Regions from separate parts of the Microbulbifer sp. 2205BS26-8 genome, predicted to be linked through region 1. Evidence: predicted binding sites of a transcription regulator. Region 1 holds the regulator's gene; the other holds the start of a gene.
The links. Region 1 encodes LexA, which represses DNA repair genes until DNA is damaged. Its sites were predicted from a motif close to ACTGTNTNTANANACAGT; they were not measured.
Positions count from the first base shown of each region.

Region 2: a site for LexA is predicted at 3,255-3,272, ahead of recN (DNA repair protein RecN). Genes of this name have one in related genera too.

Region 1 covers NZ_JAVAMR010000005.1:35,675-41,541, reverse strand. The annotation lists gene nagZ (beta-N-acetylhexosaminidase) at 168-1,184, opposite strand; gene Q5Y71_RS02810 (TetR/AcrR family transcriptional regulator) at 1,232-1,864, opposite strand; gene Q5Y71_RS02805 (TIGR00730 family Rossman fold protein) at 2,243-2,881, opposite strand; gene lexA (transcriptional repressor LexA) at 3,042-3,647, shown strand; gene Q5Y71_RS02795 (hypothetical protein) at 3,720-3,977, opposite strand; gene Q5Y71_RS02790 (DUF6586 family protein) at 4,081-4,575, opposite strand; gene topA (type I DNA topoisomerase) at 4,572-5,867, opposite strand, start outside.
Region 2 covers NZ_JAVAMR010000039.1:17,644-23,510, forward strand. The annotation lists gene dnaJ (molecular chaperone DnaJ) at 1-118, opposite strand, end outside; gene dnaK (molecular chaperone DnaK) at 384-2,330, opposite strand; gene grpE (nucleotide exchange factor GrpE) at 2,452-3,093, opposite strand; gene recN (DNA repair protein RecN) at 3,320-4,990, shown strand; gene Q5Y71_RS12675 (1-acyl-sn-glycerol-3-phosphate acyltransferase) at 5,183-5,827, shown strand.

The sequences.
Region 1 (5,867 bases):
CGCGATGGCGCTGTAGCGCAGAGTCAGCCCATTTGTCTTGACGATCTCATCGGACAGGTAGGGCAGAGGGCTCACGGCCGCTGAATACCCGGAAATTCTCTAGGCTAAAACGCGTGCCATGGATACTCTGAAGAACCAACAATCCACAGCGATCCACCCGACGGCAGTCAATGGTGCCAGGTTGAAAGCCAGTCGCGCGTTCTGTGCCAACGGGCATTCGTTTCCAGTTCAGCCCAGGCAGTAATAGAGGGCCTGCCGCGCATGGCGCCCAGGCGCACACGGGATTCTGGTTGTGGCACAACCCCCTGCAGCGCAGCGAGGGCTTCCCGGGCCCCCTCACGACTGTTGCACACTACCCCCATATCGCAGCCGGCCTCCAGGGCAGCCCGAATTCTTTCCCCATAGCCGCCAATGATAGCGGCACCTTTCATGGAAAGGTCATCGCTAATGATAACCCCGTCAAAGCCAAGGCGTCCCCGCAGGATATCCTGTAGCCAGTAGCGGGAAAAGCCCACAGGCCGGTCATCGACATTCACGAAGTGAATATGAGCCGGCATCACTGCGTCCAGCTCCGAGGTACCGATACAATCAATAAATGGCAAGGCATCGGACTCCATCACCTGATCCAGGGTGCGCCCATCCTCTGGCAATTCCATATGGCTGTCTTCAAGCACGTGGCCGTGGCCGGGAAAATGCTTGCCGGTAGCCGCCATGCCCGCCTCCCGCATACCCTGAATAAATGGGCGTACAAATGCCGTCAGGCGTTTCGGATCTGCGCAAAAACTGCGGTCGCCAATGACCCGACTGTATGCATCATCTGCATCCAAAACCGGCGCAAAACTGAAATCCACTCCCACTGCCAGCAATTCCGCTGCCAACAGCCAACCCACATCCCGCAATTGCTTTTGTGAGGCTCTTGCGGACAGGGACTGCAGGGATGGCAGACGGGTAAATTCATCGCGAAAACGCTGGACCCTGCCCCCTTCCTGATCGACAGCCAACAACAACTCCGGGCGCAACGCACGGATCGCCGCGATCAACTCCTGCAATTGGGCCCGGTTGTGGTAGTTACGCGCGAAAAAAATCACCCCTCCCACGAGTGGATGCTGCAGCAATTCACAATCCTCACTGGAAAGTTCAAGTCCCTCGATATCGACCATAACCGGTCCCAGCGGTGCGGACATAATAAGCTCCTTGAATAGTTCCGCCGCCTGAACACCCCTTTCAGAGGCTATGTTTCAACAACCTGTAGCATGGCAGCGGCAGCAGGCACCAGTCGTTCCAGGGTCTCTGGCAAACTGCTCTGCGCACCAAAATCCTCTCTCAGGATAGCCTCTATGGCATCGAAACTCGACAGCGTAAAGATGGTTGCACCCAGCATGAAGTACAGGCGCCAGTAGAAGGTGACAGGGTCTATCCCGGGGAGGGCCTCTGCCAGCAGACCGGCAAAACGGCGGTAGCTATCGCCATACCGGGACACGATAAAACGGCGCAAATGCCCCTGGAACTGCGTATAGGCCAACCCTAAAAGGCGCATGAAACGCTGGGGATCGCGACCATGTTCGCCGAGGCTGCCGAGCCCCACCCGGTAGAGACTCCCCAGCAGGTCTTCCACACGCAGGTGTCGACCAGATGCAGCACACCCGTCCAGTTCTGACTCCAGCGCGCAGGTGAACGGGGTTAAAAAACGTTCAAACACCGCCTGAATCAATGCCTTCTTTGAACCAAAATGATAATTGACGGCGGCCAGGTTGACCCCGGCCGTGCTGGTGATTGTCCTTAAGGATGTCTCGGTAAAGCCGCGCTCCGAAAACAGGATCTCTGCGGCGTCCAGTATGCGGATAACGGTGTCCGTATGGCTCATAAGCAGTCAACCAGGATTTAAAACAGGTGTTTGATTCTGGCCAGACTAGCACACTCCACCGCCGGTCTGTCGACACCCTATTCTACTCCCATATCCCGATCAATCATTGAGGCTGTGATCAGGAGGGGGTAGCGGTTGGGAGCACGTTGTCGATAAAGACCGCTCCTTTGGAAGAAGTATGGTTTGCTCAGTTATCGCTAACCCGGTCGTGGCATACATTGCCGGGTCATTGCAATACAAGCGGCGCAGCCAGCAGCTCCGGGCCGGCGCGAGTCACAAAAGCAGCCAGTTCAATTGCGCTGTTTTTTAAATGCGACGCTTTGTTTGCCGGTTAAAATACGAGATGGAGGCAGGCGCGACACACGGGAAAAATTCTGCTTACTCCTGGGGCCGCATAAATTGCAGTATCAGGTCTGCCGCCTCCTCTACCGTTTCCACGATGTGGAATAAATCCAGATCGCCTGCATCAATGCAATCTCGCTCCAAGACCGTATCCACCAGCCAGTTGTAGAGACCACGCCAGTAGTTTCTATCCACTAATACAATGGGAAACCGTCGCACTTTTTGTGTCTGAACCAAAGTTAATGCCTCAAACAATTCATCCAAAGTACCGTAGCCCCCCGGCAGACCCACAAAGCCCACAGCGTGTTTGACAAACATAAATTTACGCACAAAGAAATAACGGAAATTTAAACTGATATCCTGATACGGGTTGGCTGTCTGCTCAAAAGGAAGCTCAATGTTCAACCCAATTGAAGTGCCCGGCAGGGCAAAAGCTCCGCGATTACACGCCTCCATCAAACCCGGTCCCCCACCGGTGATTACCGAAATACCCTCTGCGGCCAATAACTCACCGAGCTTCACACCTTGCCGGTACTCGGGACTACTCTCGGTAAAGCGCGCGCCCCCAAAAACCGTAACCGCGCCACTAAGTGCGATCAGACGTTCAATGCCATCTACCAACTCCGACTGTATGCGCAGCACCCGCCATGCCTCAGCCATTTTTGCATCCAGCATCGTTCCCTCTCTGTCAGGCCTTTCAACAAGCGTGTTTCATTCCCAGTTTTCATAACCAATGTAGCAGCATATACAGCGGGGGTGCATTGGGATTGCATATACATCAATTCTGTATATAATCCCAGCAACTGTATAAAAATACAGAATATTAGGTAATCCCATGACCAATCTCACTGCCCGACAAACCCAAGTACTAGAGCTGATCAAAACCTATTTGGAAGAAACAGGTTATCCGCCAACCCGGGCGGAAATTGCCCAGGAGCTGGGCTTCCGGTCACCCAATGCCGCAGAAGAGCACCTGAAGGCCCTGGCGCGCAAAGGAGCCATTGAGATGGTCGCCGGCGCTTCCCGCGGCATTCGGATTCCCGACCACCAATCCGGCCTTCCCATCATTGGTCGCGTTGCCGCAGGTCACCCCGTTCTCGCGGCAGAACACATCGAGGACTATTGCGACCTTCCTGCCAACTTCTTTCGCCCGCCGGCAGACTACCTGCTCCGGGTACACGGGATGAGTATGCGCGATGCGGGCATACTCGACGGGGATCTGCTCGCGGTACAGAAAACCGAGCAGGTCAGGAATGGGCAGATTGTTGTGGCACGTATTGACGAGGAGGTCACCGTGAAACGTTTCCGCCGCAAAGGCAACCAGGCGGCGGTGCAGTTACTGCCTGAAAATGATGATTTCGACATCATTCAGGTGGATATGCGGGACAACCACTTTGTGATTGAAGGGCTGGCGGTGGGCGTCATTCGCCAAACCCCTTGATTTGATCACGCCTTAATACGAAAAACAGCGGCCGTTGGCCGCTGTTGAAACCTCTCCGGGATAACCCCTCGATCAATGGATCGTATGGTTAGCCAGCAGTGATTCCTCGTCTTCCTCAAAGTAACCCGGCTCCAGCTCATCCAGATTGTGTACAGCCTCAATGCCCGCTTCCAGCATAGCCCGGGCAATAGCCACCTTGTGTTTTCTCATAAACTGGAGACTCTCGGCTGAGAAATGAATACTCACCAGAGGGTCCTCCTTGTGGCCGCTGCGACGCAAAGCCACATCGCCATTGGCCAGTTCGATAATCTCATAAGTTTCGGAGGACATTTGCTTTTCCTTCACCACAAATCAATTTGCGCCCAGTGTAACACAGGCTATTTATAAGTTTCAGTGGGCGCAGGCAAGCGAAGCAAATGGTACACAGGTACACTTAACACTCCTCCAAACTGGCACGCTGCCTGCGCACCAATTCTCTCAGAGCACCATGCCACTTCAGCAGAATTTCAGCAGAAAGCGCACCGGATGTGGGGGCGGCCATACTGCGCAGTGGGATCAGGTTTGCCTCTTTCCGCGCGGATTCCATTGTGGGTGTGGGAGCAAGCTGCTGCAGCTTTCTCCAGCCTTGAAGCAGCTTGCTTAACCAGCTATCTGGATCAGCATAGAGCAAGGATAATTCCCTGGCCTCACTACTGACCACTCCCCGGCTCTTGAGACTATCCAGGATTACTTGCAATGACTCGGGCTCGAAACCCAATTGCAATTCATTTGCCAGCTCAGCGAGGTAAGCCTTGTAGGCTTTCCACAACTGAAACAGGGCTGCCTCTTGCAGGGCCCTGTTTTGCAAGGCAGATTCACCAGACAACTGTAACAACAGCTGGCATTTGCGCAGCGCAGAGACAACCAGACCCGTATAGAGATTCGTCATTGACTGCCTTGAGCGGCTTTCTTGCGCGGGGGTTTACGTTTGGCAGCGGTGCTTTTATCACCGGGCTCGACCTGCCAAGTGCCCTCGCGATAGAAAGCACGCCATCCTGTCGCTTTGCCCCCCTCCTCAGACTGCACATATTGCTGCTGCATCTTGCGACTGAAACGCACCACCGTGTCCCGCCCCTCGTTGTCTTTGAGCGGGGCAGAGAAAAGGAAGCTGTACTTGGGGTCGATTTCGCTCTGGTGAGGCAGCAACTCTTTGACCAGGGGGGCGCGTGTTTCGCGTTTTTTAGGGAACTGACTGGCGGCCAGGAAAAGCCCGGTGGCACCGTCGCGCAGAATATAGTGGTCATCCACTTTCAAGCACGCCAGCTCCGGCATGGGCACCGGGTCCATTTTCGGCGGCGCCGGCTGGCCATTTTTCAATAACTTACGGGTGTTTTTACAAGCTTCATTGGTACAGCCAAAGTACTTACCAAAACGACCAGACTTCAGTTGCATGTCACTGCCGCACTTGTCACACTCGATCACCGGGCCATCGTACCCTTTGATCTTAAAGGTGCCCTGCTCAATTGCATAACCGCTGCAATCTGGATTGTTGCCACAGATGTGGAGCTTGCGGTGCTCATCCAGCAGGTAGCTGTCCATGGCCGTGCCACATTTGGCGCAACGGCGCTTCTCGCGCAAAAGGCGGGATTCCGCTTCCTCATCTGTGTCCGCATCCACCGCCTCATCGCCAGATACCAGGTTCATGGTATTGACGCAGCGCTCCTTGGGGGGCAGAGCATAACCGGAACAGCCCAGGAATACCCCGGTGGAACCCGTGCGAATTTGCATATGGCGTCCGCACCTGCTACAGGTAATATCCGTGTCAGTCGGGGTATTGCGACGCATGCCCTTATCGGTAGACTGCGCCTTTTCCAGACGAGCGGAGAAGTCCCGATAGAACTCATCGAGTAACTGTTTCCAACCTTTCTCCCCCTCGGCCACCGCATCCAGGGACTCTTCCAGGTTCGCGGTAAAACCGTAGTCCATTAAATTTTTGAAGCTTTCACTGAGGCGATCGGTAACAATGTCGCCCATCTTTTCCGCGTAGAAACGCCGGTTTTCCAAACGCACATAGCCGCGGTCCTGAATGGTGGAAATGATTGACGCATAGGTGGAGGGCCGGCCAATGCCGCGTTTTTCCAATTCCCTCACCAGGGCCGCCTCACTAAAACGCGCTGGGGGTTTGGTGAAATGTTGTTTCGGGTCCAATTTCTGCAGGGCGAGCCTGTCGCCGACTTTTAC
Region 2 (5,867 bases), on a different contig from region 1:
CATCGGGGTTGCGGTCCGGGTGAAACTTCATCGCCACCCGCCGGTAGGCCTTCTTCAGCTCTGCATCCGAAGCGCCGCGCTCGACACCCAGGACTTCATAATAATCGCGTTTCGACATAAAGCTATTTTCTCTGGTCTGGCATCAAAAACAGCCAAACTCAACTTTCTAATTTTCAGTCCCTAACCAACCGCTGCACCGCTACGGGGCTCTGCCAAGCCGCAAGGGGCGGCACCACTCTGGCAGAGTGCCAACATCCTCGGCTTTAAATCCATGTACCTGAAACAACACAGGGCGCGGGACCTTGAGAGGAAGGCACCGCACCCCTGAAGTTCTCCGGCAGCCACAGTGAGCAATAGCTGCCGTCAAAGTGAACAGTAGACGTCTACCGGCCCTCTTTCTTGTCGTCCTTTACCTCTTCGAACTCAGCGTCTACCGCATCATCACCCGCGGAAGACGGTTGCTCACCCTGAGCCTCTGCACCGGCGCTCCCTTCAGCACCAGCCGCTTGGGCCTGTTCGGCATACATCTTCTGGGTAACCGGACCGGAGGCTTCGGTCAACTTGGTAGTGACAGCTTCCATCGCGGCCTTGTCGTTGCCTTTCACCGCCTCTTCCGCCTCGGAGATAGCCGCTTCAATCGCAGACTTTTCCTCTGCAGTTGCCTTGTCGCCAGCTTCTTCCAGGGTCTTCTTGGTGGCTGAAATCAGACTGTCGAGGGTATTGCGAGTTTGCACCAGTTCTTCGAACTGCTTGTCCGCTTCCGCATTGGCTTCCGCATCGGCAACCATCTTGTCGATCTCCTGCTCGGACAGGCCGGAGGATGCCTTGATCACGATAGACTGCTCCTTGCCGGTGGCTTTGTCCTTGGCGTGAACATGCAGAATACCGTTGGCGTCGATATCAAAGGTGACCTCAATTTGCGGCATACCACGCGGCGACGGTGGAATATCGGCCAGGTCGAAACGGCCCAGGGATTTGTTCTGGGACGCCTGCTTGCGCTCACCCTGTACCACGTGGATGGTCACGGCAGTTTGATTGTCCTCGGCAGTGGAGAAAATCTGGGACTTCTTGGTCGGGATGGTGGTGTTCTTGTCAATCAGTGGCGTCGCCACCCCCCCCATGGTTTCAATACCCAGGGTTAACGGCGTCACGTCCAGCAGCAGCACGTCTTTCACATCCCCAGACAGCACCGCACCCTGAATGGCCGCACCTACGGCAACAGCTTCATCCGGGTTGACATCTTTGCGCGGCTCTTTGCCAAAGAACTCGGTAACTTTCTGCTGTACCAGTGGCATGCGGGTCTGGCCGCCGACCAGGATAACCTCGTCTACGCCGGAAGCGGACAGATCCGCATCCTGCAGGGCAATTTTGACCGGTTCCAGGGAGTGGGTAACCAGATCCTCCACCAGGCTTTCCAGCTTGGCGCGGGTCAGCTTTACAACCAGGTGTTTGGGGCCGGTGGCATCTGCGGTGATGTACGGCAGATTCACTTCGGTCTGCTGGCTGGAAGACAGTTCGATCTTGGCCTTTTCCGCTGCCTCTTTCAGGCGCTGCATGGCCAGCGGGTCGCCTTTCAGATCGATGCCCTGGTCTTTCTTGAACTCGGCCGCCAGGTAGTCGATCAGACGCAGGTCGAAGTCTTCACCACCGAGGAAGGTATCTCCGTTGGTGGAGAGCACTTCAAACTGCTTCTCACCATCCACGTCCGCAATTTCGATAATGGAGATATCGAAAGTGCCGCCACCCAGGTCGTAAACGGCTACGGTGCGGTCGCCACCCTGCTTGTCGAGGCCGTAGGCCAGCGCTGCAGCCGTCGGCTCGTTGATAATCCGCTTCACATCGAGCCCGGCGATACGGCCGGCGTCTTTGGTGGCCTGGCGCTGGGAATCGTTGAAATAAGCCGGCACCGTAATGACCGCGGATTCCACCTTCTCACCGAGAAAATCTTCCGCGGTCTTTTTCATTTTTTTGAGGACTTCGGCGGAGATCTGTGGCGGCGCCTTCTTATCGCCCTTGGCTTCTACCCAGGCGTCACCGTTATCGGCTTCGACGATTGAGTATGGCACCATTTTGATGTCTTTTTGTACGACATCGTCTTTGAACTTGCGGCCGATCAGGCGTTTGACCGCAAACAGGGTATTCTTGGGATTGGTCACCGCCTGGCGTTTGGCAGACTGGCCTACCAGAATTTCATTGTCGTCAGTAAAGGCAACAATGGAGGGTGTTGTGCGATCGCCCTCCGCATTCTCAATCACGCGCGCTTTTTCACCATCCAGTATCGCGACACAGCTGTTGGTGGTGCCAAGGTCGATGCCGATAATTTTTCCCATCTGTAAAATCCTCGTTTGATGCGCTCTGCCAGCACTGTTGTGTGTATCGCGCGAATAATTCCTGATGTCAGCTATATTGGTGCCGGCTGATAAAATTCAAGGCTATCTGGCTCAGGCGCCGCTACAGTGCTTTGCTGACCACTACCATGGCCGGACGCACCAGGCGGCCGTTGAGGCGATAGCCCTTTTGAAACACTTCCAGAACCGTATTCGGTTCCACCTCCCCGTTGGGCACCTGGGTCATGGCCTGGTGCAATTCGGGATCGAATGGCTCGCCGGCCGGATCGACAACCTCCACCGAATTTTTCGCCAGGGTATCGATAAACGATTTGTGGGTCAGCGCAATACCTTCCACCAGCGCCTTGTTGGCCTCGCCTTCGGTATCGATGGTGGCGAGGGCGCGCTCCAGGTTGTCCACAACCGGCAACAAGTCCTGCAGCAGCTTCTCCACCGCAAATTTGCGCGCGCGCTCGACATCCTGCTGAGCGCGGCGGCGAGCATTCTGCCCCTCTGCCTGGGCACGCAGGGCGAGATCCTTCTGTACCGCCAGTTGCTCCTGCAGCTTGATGATTTCATCGTGCAGAGCATCGGCGCTCTCGGCCTCTTCCAGCAGGGCTTCCTCGGCCTGCCGGCGCTCTGTTGAGGATGGTTCTTCAATCTCGGCGGGAACCGCCTCTTCTGTCTCTGTCAGGTGCTCATCCACCAGCGCTTCCGGCTGCGCACCCTCTGTCATCTGGTTATCTTCGCTGCGCTCTCTGGCCACTGCTCTCTCCGTCGCGTCGACTCTGTCAGTAATGGATTGGGTCCGCCCGGCGGACTCTGGGGCTATATGGGGTCAACACCGCACAGTTCAAGAGGTTTTTCCTGTAAGCACCCACTGGCAGGGTAATGTGGTACTGGCGCTATAGCTAACGGAAGACAGATACTGTATAAATAACCAATAGGCGGGCCAAAGTGCCCTCAAAAAGAAAGACACAGAAGCGTTTTCCATGTTGCTGCATTTGTCTATCAGCCAATTCACCCTGGTGGAACAGCTGGAGTTGGAGTTCGGCCCTGGTACCAGCGCCCTCACCGGTGAGACCGGCGCGGGGAAGTCCATTACCCTGGATGCGCTGGGGCTGGCCCTGGGCGGACGCGGCAGTGCCGAATTGGTACGCCCCGGTGCCAGCCGCACCGATATCAGTGCCACCTTTGATATTGCCGATCACCCCAGCGCCGAACACTGGCTAGTATCCCGAGAAATGGATGCGGGACAAGAGGTGATTCTGCGCCGCACCATTGGCGCTGACGGTCGCTCGCGGGCCTATATCAACGGCCAACCCGTACCCCTCCTGCAATTGCGCGCTTTTGCGCAACAACTGATTGATATCCACAGCCAGCACGAACACCAGTCCCTGCTGAATAAAGAAACCCACTGCCGCCTGCTGGATGAATTCGCCCAGACCCAAACACTGGCCACAGAAGTCCGCAGCCGTTTCAAGACCTGGCAGGAACAGTACCGCCTCTACCGCGCCCTGGCAGACAGTGCCGAGGAGACCGAAGCGCGACGCCACCTGCTGCAATACCAGCTGCAGGAACTGACCCGACTGGATCTGAGCACGGGGGAGATCGAGGCGCTGGAGCGCGAGCAACGCCAATTGTCCAAAGCGGGTGGTCTACTCAACGGCGGCTACCAGCTGGCGGCGCTGCTGTCCGGCGGCGAAGGGGATATCGCTGAGCAACTGCACCGCGCCCTGCAACTGCTCTCGACCCTACCGGATCAGGCCCCGGCCCTGCTGGAAGTGTCGCAGATGCTCGACAGCGCGCGCATTCAGGTGGATGAGGCGGCAGACACCCTGTCGCGCCATATAGACTGCTTCGAGGTGGACCCGGAACGTCTGGCCGAGGTGGAGGCCCGCCTCAGCGCAATCTACCAGACAGCCCGCAAGCACAGGATACAACCACAGGAGCTGCCCGTTCTGGAACAGCGACTACAGGCAGAACTGGACGATATCAACGCGGCAGATACCCTTGAGCGACGCGCCGCAGAGTGTGAGGAACTGGAGTGCCAATTCCGCAAGGCCGCCGGCAAACTGAGCCAGCTGCGCACCAAAGCCGCACAACAATTGGCCGAGGCGGTCAACCGGCAATTGGCGGCGCTGGCCATGCCCCATGTGCGTATGGAACTGGCATTGCACCCGCTGGCAAAGCCCAACAGCCGCGGTCTGGAAGACGTGGAGATGCTGATCACCACCAACCCGGGACAGCCGCCGCGTCCCCTGGGCAAAATCGCTTCCGGCGGAGAGCTTTCCCGGGTGAGCCTGGCGATTCAGGTTGTAACGACGCGAACCTCGCGCACCCCCACCCTGGTATTCGACGAAGTGGATGTGGGGATCGGCGGCGCCACTGGAGATGTGGTCGGGCGCCTGCTGCGCCAGTTGGGCGAGGTGCACAGCGGCCGCAATGGCCAGGTGATCTGCGTCACCCACCTGGCCCAGGTGGCAGCGCGGGCCCACCGCCATTACCTGGTAGAGAAGCACTCCGATGGTGACAGTGCCTTTATTGCCCTGCGCGAACTGAGTGGGGATAACCGCCGCGAAGAAATCGCTCGCATGCTTGGCGGAGAAGCCACGGCCCAATCCCTGGCCCACGCAGAAGAGATGCTTTCGCGGGCTGTCTGAGCACGCGAAGGGTGCAAATCAGCCCCCGCTTTTACTCCCCCCTGCCCACCAGCCTGCCTGGCCAATGCACAGATGCATGGCCGAGCCCCCTTGTACATAGGCGCCATGGATTACTCCCCAATTGGGGGGAAATAGCCGGTTTGTCAGCAACATAAGCCGGGGCAGACCAGAAATGACTGGGTTTGGCGGCAGATGTCACCATATACTTGGCGCTCCACCCAAATGGCATCGGCCAAGTTTATGCAGAAAACCATTTTTAATACCCCGGTAGTCACCCCATTGATGCGCCAGATCGCCAAACTGCTGCTGAAGTTGCACGGCTGGCGCGTAAAAGGCAACCAACACTCATTGAAGTTGAAAAAGTACGTGCTGCTGGGGGCTCCCCACACCACCAACTGGGACGGTTACTTCTTTATCCTGGCCGCGCTCAAGCTGAAACTCACCCCGCAGTGGATGGGCAAGGACAGGCTGTTCAAATTCCCACTGGGCAGGCCCATGCGCTGGTTTGGCGGTATTGCTGTGAATCGCAGCAAGGCCAACAACCTGGTGGAAGCCACTATCAGACAATTCAGACTGAATAAGGAACTGATTATCGCGATTCCGCCAGAGGGCACCCGCGGTATGGCGGAGCGCTGGAAAACCGGTTTTTATCATATCGCGCGCAATGCCAAGGTACCGGTGGTACTGGGCTTTATCAATTTCCGCAAGAAAGAGGTGGGCATTGGCCCGATCGCACAGCTGGGTGAAAACCTGGAGGTAGAACTGAATAAGTTGCGGGCGTTCTATGCGGACAAAATCGGCAAATTCCCGGAACACTACGCGCCCCCATGCCAGTAACAGCCCCAACCGCTGGCGCAGGTTGGGAACAGAGGGGGGG